Teredinibacter purpureus: one gene and its partner. The protein of the gene in region 2 interacts with the protein of the main gene of each other region in a pairwise test. Links are inferred from orthologs where the notes say so. Each region holds a gene or a part of one and is shown on either strand. Other genes may lie near its edges.

What was found. The genes of interacting proteins can lie anywhere in the genome.
Region 1: the proteins of H5647_RS08405 (region 2) and rho interact in binary tests that used the Escherichia coli proteins (3 or more experiments, as listed by UniProt). The link is inferred for Teredinibacter purpureus from one-to-one orthologs.

Annotation. Positions count from the first base shown.
Region 1 is NZ_CP060092.1:618,303-622,869, forward strand. Bases 1,781-4,567 are described here. They hold rho (transcription termination factor Rho), read left to right. Parts: upstream 1,781-2,437; coding sequence 2,438-3,697; downstream 3,698-4,567. Other genes in these bases: trxA (thioredoxin TrxA), read left to right, coding at 1,781-1,950; H5647_RS02530 (hypothetical protein), read right to left, coding at 3,732-3,893; ubiD (4-hydroxy-3-polyprenylbenzoate decarboxylase), read left to right, coding at 3,896-4,567. Also shown: ppk1 (polyphosphate kinase 1), read left to right, coding at 1-1,455; more of trxA, read left to right, coding at 1,624-1,780. UniProt on the Escherichia coli protein: Facilitates transcription termination by a mechanism that involves Rho binding to the nascent RNA, activation of Rho's RNA-dependent ATPase activity, and release of the mRNA from the DNA template.
Region 2 is NZ_CP060092.1:1,979,690-1,984,422, reverse strand. What follows is about bases 1-2,953. They hold H5647_RS08405 (YhbY family RNA-binding protein), read left to right. Parts: upstream 1-1,303; coding sequence 1,304-1,603; downstream 1,604-2,953. Other genes in these bases: H5647_RS08400 (ATP-binding protein), read left to right, coding at 1,708-2,953; rlmE (23S rRNA (uridine(2552)-2'-O)-methyltransferase RlmE), read right to left, coding at 382-1,002; ftsH (ATP-dependent zinc metalloprotease FtsH), read right to left, coding at 1-299. In the rest of the region: more of H5647_RS08400, read left to right, coding at 2,954-3,123; H5647_RS08395 (response regulator), read left to right, coding at 3,136-3,822; transcription elongation factor GreA, read right to left, coding at 4,330-4,733.

The sequences.
Region 1 (4,567 bases), 1.4 Mb from region 2 along the record:
TTTATTTTTCTCTCCTCTATGATTCACGCCAATGCCGACAAAATGTTCCCCGGCATGAAGGCATTAGGCTGTTATCAATTCCGCATCACCCGCAATGCCGACTTAGATGTCGACATGGAAGGTATTGCCGACCTCGCCCGTGCCCTAAGAGGTGAATTACATTCACGGCGTTTCGGCACAGCCGTAAGATTAGAAGTCGCCGATAACTGCCCAGAAGAGCTCACCCAATTTTTACTTCAAGAAACAGGCTTAACCGAAAGCGAACTCTATCGCGTGCATGGGCCGGTAAACCTTAAGCGCCTTATGAAGGTGCCAACACAAGTCGGTCGACCCGACTTGCTCTACCCTCCTTTTACGCCAACTATGCCCAAAGGCCTTGCTCGAAAAGACAATATTTTTGACGCCGTTGCCCGCAAAGACTATTTACTGCAACACCCCTTCGAGTCGTTTGCGCCCGTCATTCAATTATTGCGGCAAGCAGCAAAAGACCCTCACGTGGTGGCCATAAAGCAAACACTGTATCGCTCGGGTGGCCTCAAATCATCGATCGTAGACGCACTCATAGATGCGGCGCGCAACGGCAAAGAAGTTACGGCCATTGTTGAATTACGAGCCCGCTTTGACGAAGAAGAGAATCTCGAGCTAGCCAGCCGCTTACAAGAAGCTGGAGCCGTGGTGGTTTACGGTGTAGTCGGATACAAAACGCACTCGAAAATGGTGCTCGTGGTTCGCCGGGAAGGCGGCGAATTAAAGCGGTATGTACACTTAGGCACGGGCAACTACCACAGCGGTAACGCACGCCTGTACACCGATTACTCCCTTCTCACCGCCGATCCCGTACTGTGCGGCGACGTACACCGAATATTCCAACAGCTCACCGGCATGGGTAAAACAGAACGCATGGATAAACTGCTCCACGCGCCTTTTACCTTAAAACGGCAGCTCATACGGCTTATCGATGGCGAAGTAAAAGCACATCGCGATGGCAAACCGGCTCATATTATTCTTAAGTGCAATGGGCTCACCGAACCCAAAATCATTCAAGCGCTCTACAAAGCGTCACAGGCCGGCGTCTCTATCGACCTGATTATTCGGGGTATGTGTTGTTTACGGCCGGGAATTCCCGGCGTTTCGGACAATATCCGTGTTCGCTCTGTTGTCGGCCGATTTTTAGAACACACACGAACGTATTATTTTGCCAATAGCGAGCCCACCGTATTTTGTGCCAGTGCTGACCTAATGGAACGCAACCTCACCCATCGCGTGGAAACCTGCTTTCCGGTACAACAACCAGAACTCGCCCAACGTATTTATCGGGAATTGTTACTGTATATCAACGATAATATGCGCAGCTGGCAGCTCGACAATTCCGGCCATTACACCGAAAACCAGTGCGCTCAAGATGAGAGCCCACAAGGAGCACAAGAAGAACTCCTCCACTTGCTATCAAAATAATCATGCCCTATTAGGGTTGTAATTCCTTATCAGTGACCTAATTTACAAGATCAATGGCGCTGATAGGGCATAAACCGTCTTCAGGCTCTTATTTGGCCTTGTATCGAATACGGGCTATCCTTATCATTACCGCCTCTTCCCCTATACCCCCTTTTGGAGAATCTAAATATGAGTGACGCGATCGTTCACACTAGCGATGCAAACTTTGAACAAGACGTTTTGTCTGCTCAAGGCCCCGTTCTGGTTGACTTTTGGGCAGCATGGTGTGGTCCTTGCAAAATGATCGCGCCCGTTCTCGACGAACTTTCTCAGGAATACGGCGACAAGATCAAGATTTGTAAAATGGATGTAGACGCCAATAAGGCCACACCGGCCAAATTCAATATTCGCGGCATTCCAACATTGATTATTTTCAAGAACGGCAGCGCAGAAGGCACTAAAGTGGGTGCTTTATCGAAAGCGCAGTTAAAAGAATTTATTGAAAGCAATCTTTAAGAAATACCCTCGATATGGGCAGGGTCAAAAAATGCGACCCTATCCATATCAAGTTCTTGCGTATTAGGACTTTGCACTGAGTTATTTTTGTGGCTATACTGCAGATGTCTCGCATTTAAGCATTTCCGCTCATTTCTCCTGCAGTCACCATTACCTCGACTTTCAGCAACCCGATGACTGGATCTACGCAGACACAGCTGCCCAATCGGATAATCTTTATCACCTACTCGCGTTATCGATAGCAACACCAAGCCTGACCTACGGCTAACTAAAATGTCGAAGCGCCAACCGAATTCCGACACTCATTATAAAATGCAGCAAATAAGACTCCCGATTTCGAATCAGAAAATTTTGAACTGACTGAGCGTGGCCTTTTATGAATACTCGTCATTTGTACCTCAGTTTATTAACAGATTACTAATATCGACACTATTATTAACCCAATCATCTGGCAATTGCCGACAAGCCCTCCTACCGTATTAATCTTATGAATCTCACTGACCTCAAGAAAAAACCAATAGAAGAACTCATCGATATTGCTAAAGAGATGGGTATGGAAAGCCTAGCCCGCTCTCGCAAACAAGATGTCATTTTTAATATCCTAAAACGCCACGCCCGCAGCGGCGAAGATATTTACGGTGATGGGGTACTCGAAATTCTGCAGGACGGCTTCGGCTTTTTACGTTCAGCGGGCGCCAGCTACCTCGCTGGCCCAGATGACATCTATGTATCACCTAGCCAAATTCGACGCTTCAATTTACGTACTGGCGATACTATCTCCGGTAAAATTCGCCCCCCAAAAGAAGGCGAACGCTATTTTGCGCTACTAAAAGTTAATCAAATTAACTTTGACAAGCCCGAGAATTCACGCAATAAAATTCTGTTTGAAAACCTCACCCCCTTATTTCCTACAGAACGTCTAACACTCGAAACGGGTAATGGGTCTACCGAAGACTTAACCGGCCGCATCATTGATTTAATATCTCCAATTGGTAAAGGCCAGCGAGGCCTTATTGTCGCGCCACCAAAGGCCGGTAAAACCATCATGATGCAAAATATGGCACAAGCTATTACCCGCAATAACCCCGAATGCCACCTTATTGTACTGCTAATTGACGAGCGTCCGGAAGAAGTTACCGAGATGCAACGCTCTGTTCTGGGTGAGGTGGTTGCATCCACCTTCGACGAACCCCCCTCACGCCATGTTCAAGTTGCCGAAATGGTTATTGAACGTGCAAAACGGTTGGTAGAGCATAAAAAAGACGTAGTCATATTGCTCGACTCCGTTACGCGTTTAGCGCGTGCGTACAACACCGTTATACCCTCATCCGGTAAAGTGCTAACCGGTGGTGTCGATGCTCACGCCCTTGAACGCCCCAAACGTTTCTTTGGTGCCGCACGAAATATTGAAGAAGGCGGTAGCCTTTCCATCGTTGCCACAGCGCTGATCGATACCGGCTCTAAAATGGACGAAGTTATCTATGAAGAGTTTAAAGGTACAGGAAACCTAGAATTACACCTCGACCGTAAAATCGCCGAGAAACGCGTTTACCCTGCCATCAATATTCGTCGCTCCGGTACCCGCCGCGAAGACTTACTTATGAAAGAAGATGAACTGGCACGCGTATGGATTCTTCGTAAATTACTCCATGACATGGAAGATATCTCCGCAACTGAATTTTTAGTCGATCGACTTAAAGGCTTTAAGTCGAACAAAGAATTTTTCTTATCCATGAAATCTAAATAGCGACTGTTTAACGCGTTGCCTTCGCAGTGTCGGTTTACGGCACACCTTGTGCGAAGGCAACGCTGCTCATGGCAGCATTAAAAACAACCCAATCATCACTCACAACAACATCCCAAAGGGAGCTTGCAACCGCTCCGTATTCTCGTTGCCCCTCTTTTGGGCTCACTCGAAACGAAGCGCTCTGCACAACGCGCATCTATGTTTAAAGACCTCCGCGATTTTATCCAGCTGCTTGAGAAAAAGGGCCAGCTCAAACGCATCACACACCCGGTAAGCTGCCACCTCGAAATAACAGAGATTTGCGATCGAACGTTACGCGCGGGAGGGCCTGCACTGCTATTTGAAAATATCGAAGGCCACACCATACCGTTACTCGGCAATTTATTTGGCACGCCCGAACGCGTAGCTCTAGGAATGGGCCAAGAATCGGTTGAAGCACTGCGAGATGTTGGCGAACTCCTTGCGTTTTTAAAAGAGCCAGAACCACCAAAAGGCTTGAGAGATGCGTGGCAGAAAATGCCAATATTTAAGCAAGTGCTCAATATGTCGCCCAAAGAAGTGACGAAGGCACCCTGCCAACACAACGTAATGGAAGGCAGCGATGTCGACCTAACCAAAATCCCCATCCAAACGTGTTGGCCCGGAGATGTTGCACCGTTGGTTACGTGGCCCCTTGTCATTACCCGCGGCCCCCACAAAGAAAGACAGAACCTCGGCATCTACCGCATGCAACTCATCGGTAAAAACCGGTTGATTATGCGTTGGCTAAGCCATCGTGGCGGCGCGTTAGACTTTAGAGAATGGCAAAAAAAATATCCCGGTGAGAACTTCCCTGTATCTGTTGCACTTGGCGCAGACCCCGCAACTATT
Region 2 (4,733 bases):
CTAGCCTTTTCGGGAACAGCGCCTTTTACCTTAACTCGATGGTCCAATAGGGTATCCATCAATTTCAAGTCAAGGATTTCTGGCATTACAACCAAAAAAGAGGTGTTATCTAGGCGAATGCCTCGAATCATCTGCCCCTCAATAATGACTTCACTTACGCGATCGTCCTGCACTTCGAGCATAAACTCAGAGTACGTCATTTCATCGCGAGGCGCGGTTTCATTAAAGTTTTGGAAAACGGTAAAAAGTACAGCGGCTATTACAAGCCAAAGTACGAGGTTTTTAGCCATGTCATTCAAGGCTGCTTCTCCTGATTAGTCCGTCCCAACTGAAATTCAATAGGGACTTGCAAATTCGCTATATCCGAGTAATACCCGCAGTCTAGCCTTTAAAGCCCTTCGCCACCAAATAGACTTCTCGAGATCTCGCTCTAGAAGCATCGGGCTTGCGGGTAACAACGGAATTAAAGTGCGCGCGACAATTAAGTAGAAAATCATCGAACCCTTCACCCTGAAAGACTTTGCTGACAAAGTTGCCACCGGGGCTCAGTATTTGAATCGCCATATCAAGCGCCAGCTCAACCAAATACATCGCTTTTGGTTGATCAACCGCCGCAATACCACTCATGTTGGGGGCCATATCAGAAATTACAAGATCTGCGCGTTTTTCTCCCATTGCGGCCAACAATTCATTAAGCACGCTCTCTTCCGTAAAATCACCCTGAATAAAGGTAACACCCGCTATGGAGTCCATAGGTAAAATATCGGAGGCCAAAACAATGCCTGTATCGCCTGCTGCCTGAGCGGCAACCTGCGACCAGCCTCCGGGCGCAGAACCTAAATCGACTACTGTCATGCCGCGCTTAAACAAGCGATCTTTTTTGTTTAGCTCAACTAACTTGTAGCTAGCCCGTGAGCGATAACCATCTTTTTGGGACGCTAACACATATTGATCCCTGAAATGCTCATCTAACCAACGATTACTACTTTTCGATCTGGACATGAGTTCACTCTATTATCTTGTTCCATTGGCCTACACCATTAGCTTGCAACACATAGCCCCAGGCGGATTGCAATCACAACTAGGGCGCGCATTCTAAGAGTATAGGGAAGCTTTGAACAAGCTTTACAAGCCGCTTCATACTACCGCGATACAAATATGGCACGCAATCCACCAGCCCAACCTGCTCGTTTTCTTGTTCCGCACTAAATAAAACGCAGTGCAGGCGCCTATAGTCGCGCTTCTCGGCCATAACCCTGTACAATGTCGCCCCCGATTTAACCTCTCTGTAGCGAGTTCCATCATGAGCCTATCCAACGATAAAGTTAAGCAATACCGAACCATTGGCCACGATCTAAACCCCGTTGTCACCATCGCCGGTAAAGGCCTCACCGAAAACGTGCTTGCCGAAATTGATCGAGCACTTGAAGACCATGAATTAATTAAAGTTAAAGTCTCAATTATTGATCGTGAAGCCCGCAAAGCTGCCATTGCTGAGATAAGCGCTAAATGCTCTGCGCAGACCATCCAAGAAATAGGTAAAGTTGCACTTTTCTTTCGGGCCGCGAAAAAGCCTCACCCAAAGAAATCGAATATTCGCTAAACTTCTAAGCGCCGTATTCAAAAATGCAAATATAAAGGAAGCTTGAATTTGCCGCTTGCGGTTGCAAGGGGTCTTGGCAATACTGCCCATTCAGGCGTCTTCCCATGATAAAAAGCATTAAATTCAAGCTCTGGCTTACGTTTCTCCTCACTCTGCTGCTCAGCACTTCTGCAATGCTGCTGCTGAATCACGCCAGTGTTCGGCAAGGTTTTCTTGATTACGTCACACAACAGGCCATCGACCGGCTGCAATTTCTCGAAAATACGATTACCGAGATCTATTCGAAGGAAATGTCCCTTGCGCCGCTTAAGAACGATAAACGCCTTTGGCGTCGGCTACGCTATCAAACCTTTAGAGAATTTATCGAACAACAGCAAAGACAAGCGGTTAACAATAACGAGCCGCCTCTGCACCCCAGTGTTAAAGCCCATGAACGCGCCTTTATTGACCAGCTGATCCTTACCGACAATAACAAGCAAATTATTGTCGGTAATTACTTTAAAAATGCCGAATATTCATGGCGAGCGCTCTATTTTAACGAACAATTAATTGGGTATATTGGCTACATAAAACCAAAAGACTTCATGCGCTCAGTCGACCGCCTATTCGTCAACCAACAATTGAAAGCTTTCGCTTTGCTGAGCATTGCCATTTTCGCGGGTTCGTTTGTTGTCGCCATGCTCGTCTCCCGCTGGCTCGTTAACCCCCTAAGCGAGCTTTCTCGCGGCGCCCGCCAAATCATCGCAGGCGATTATACTGTGCGTCTAGAGCGCAATACGGCGGATGAGCTAGGGCTGCTTTGCCAAAACTTTAACGAGTTAGCACGCACCCTGAACCTCAACGAAAGCACTCGAAAACAATGGGTAGCGGATATTTCACACGAAATGCGCACTCCCCTTGCGGTTATCAAAGCACAGATAGAGGCCATGCTAGACGGTATTAGGCCAACGACCACCGAAAACCTGCACCTACTCAACAATAAAGTTGATGCTGTTAGCAGCCTCATCAATGATCTCTACGAATTATCCCTATCCGATTTAGGTGCTATGACCTACACCAAAGAGCCTTTACGCCTACAAAAAATCGTTGCGAATGTAGCCCTCGATTACCAACAAAAATTAGCTCAAGAAAAGCTATCGCTAACCATTCGCAACCAGCTTAACGAAAAAACTCGTCTGTTTGCAGATGAAAAGCGCTTACAGCAATTACTGGATAACCTCATTGAAAATAGTGCACGCTATACCGACGCTCCGGGCAAAATTCAGCTAAGCGCAGCACAAACTGAGCATTCGATAATTCTAACGCTTGAGGACAGCGCGCCCTCCGTTCCTGCCGAAGCCTTAGATAAGATTTTTGACAGACTATTCAGGCTAGAAAAATCTCGCAACCGAGCACTTGGCGGTGCAGGCTTGGGGCTCAGTATTTGTAAAAATATAGTTGAAGCGCACGAGGGCACAATAAACGCGTCGCCATCCACTCTTGGCGGGCTGAAAATCAGTATTACGCTACCAATGAACTAAGGAATACGCCTCATGTCCAACACACGCCCCTTAATTCTAATTGTTGAAGATGAACCAGATCTAGCTCAACTCATTCGAGACTACCTGTTAGCGGCGGACTACACCTGCCATCTTATCCATAATGGTGGTGAGGTAATGCCATGGCTCGAAAACAACCGACCCACCTTAATATTACTGGATATAATGCTCCCAGAAAAAGATGGCCTAAGCTTATGCCGAGAGCTACGCGACAAGCCCGCGTGGGCACAAACACCTATCATTATGGTAACAGCCAAAGTAGAAGAAATTGATCGTTTACTTGGCCTTGAGCTAGGGGCCGATGATTACATCTGTAAGCCGTTTAGCCCAAAAGAAATCGTCGCACGAGTAAAAGCTGTGTTACGTAGAACTCTTCCTTCACAACCAACGGCACTCATCGAATTGCACCAAGACAGCCACCACGTTACCATCAAGGGCCAAACCACCGAACTCACAACCATTGAATTCAGCCTGTTTAAATTACTGTACGATTCACCAGGAAAAATTTTTTCTCGGCAATTTATTATGGATAACATCTACAGCGACTATCGTGTTGTAAGTAACCGCACTGTCGACAGCCATGTTAAAAAATTACGCAAAAAACTCCAAGAACTCGCCGCAGACCAAGAGGTTATCCATTCGGTATACGGCGCTGGATACAAATACGAGCCCACACAATAATGACACGTTACTTTTTTTACGCACTTGCCATACTGTTTTTTTGCGGATGCAGCTCGACAAAACCACCCAAGAATTCTGAAACCCAGTTCACTACACGCATAACGTCAAGCGGGTTAAAGCACTTCCAAATACAATTATTACCCCTTGAGACAGAGCTAAGAACTATCGACACTAGAAATACACGGCGCAGAAACGGCGCCCCAAACGCGCCTACGTCGGAGAGAAGCACTAGGCGAACCGAATCAATACTTGTTGCTCAAGCCAATATGAAAATAGCCGAAACAGGGTATTGCAAAGAAGGTTACTGGCTTTTAGATAAAAACTTGTTCGGGCACTCGCCTCTACTGCGAGGAGAATGCAACGATCTAGCGACCAATATTGACAGAACCCAGTTTCCAGATACTATCTTGCGGTGGTGACCGCAAGATAGTGCCCAATTGCCGCCCATAAAAAAACGGACTCGATGTCCGTTTTTTTATGGGCGGGCTCTACGATGCTTTTACATATTTAGATATGTAACACATCGTCAATCTCGTATTCAACATCACCACCAGGTGCCTTAACCACCGCAACATCACCCACCTCTTTCCCTATGAGCGCTCTAGCGATAGGCGATGTCACTGAAATTTTATTGATCTTCACATTCGCCTCGTCTTGCCCCACAATTTTGTAGGCTATTTCTTCGTCGGTTTCAACGTTTATCAGCTTCACTGTTGTACCAAAAATAACTTTGCCGGACGGAGGCATCGACATGATATCGATTATAACCGCCGTTGAAAGCTTGCCTTCAATATCTTGAACGCGACCTTCACAAAAACCTTGCTGCTCACGCGCAGCATGATATTCGGCATTTTCCTTCAAATCGCCATGCTCGCGCGCTTCAGCAATAGCCGCAACAATGCGAGGACGAT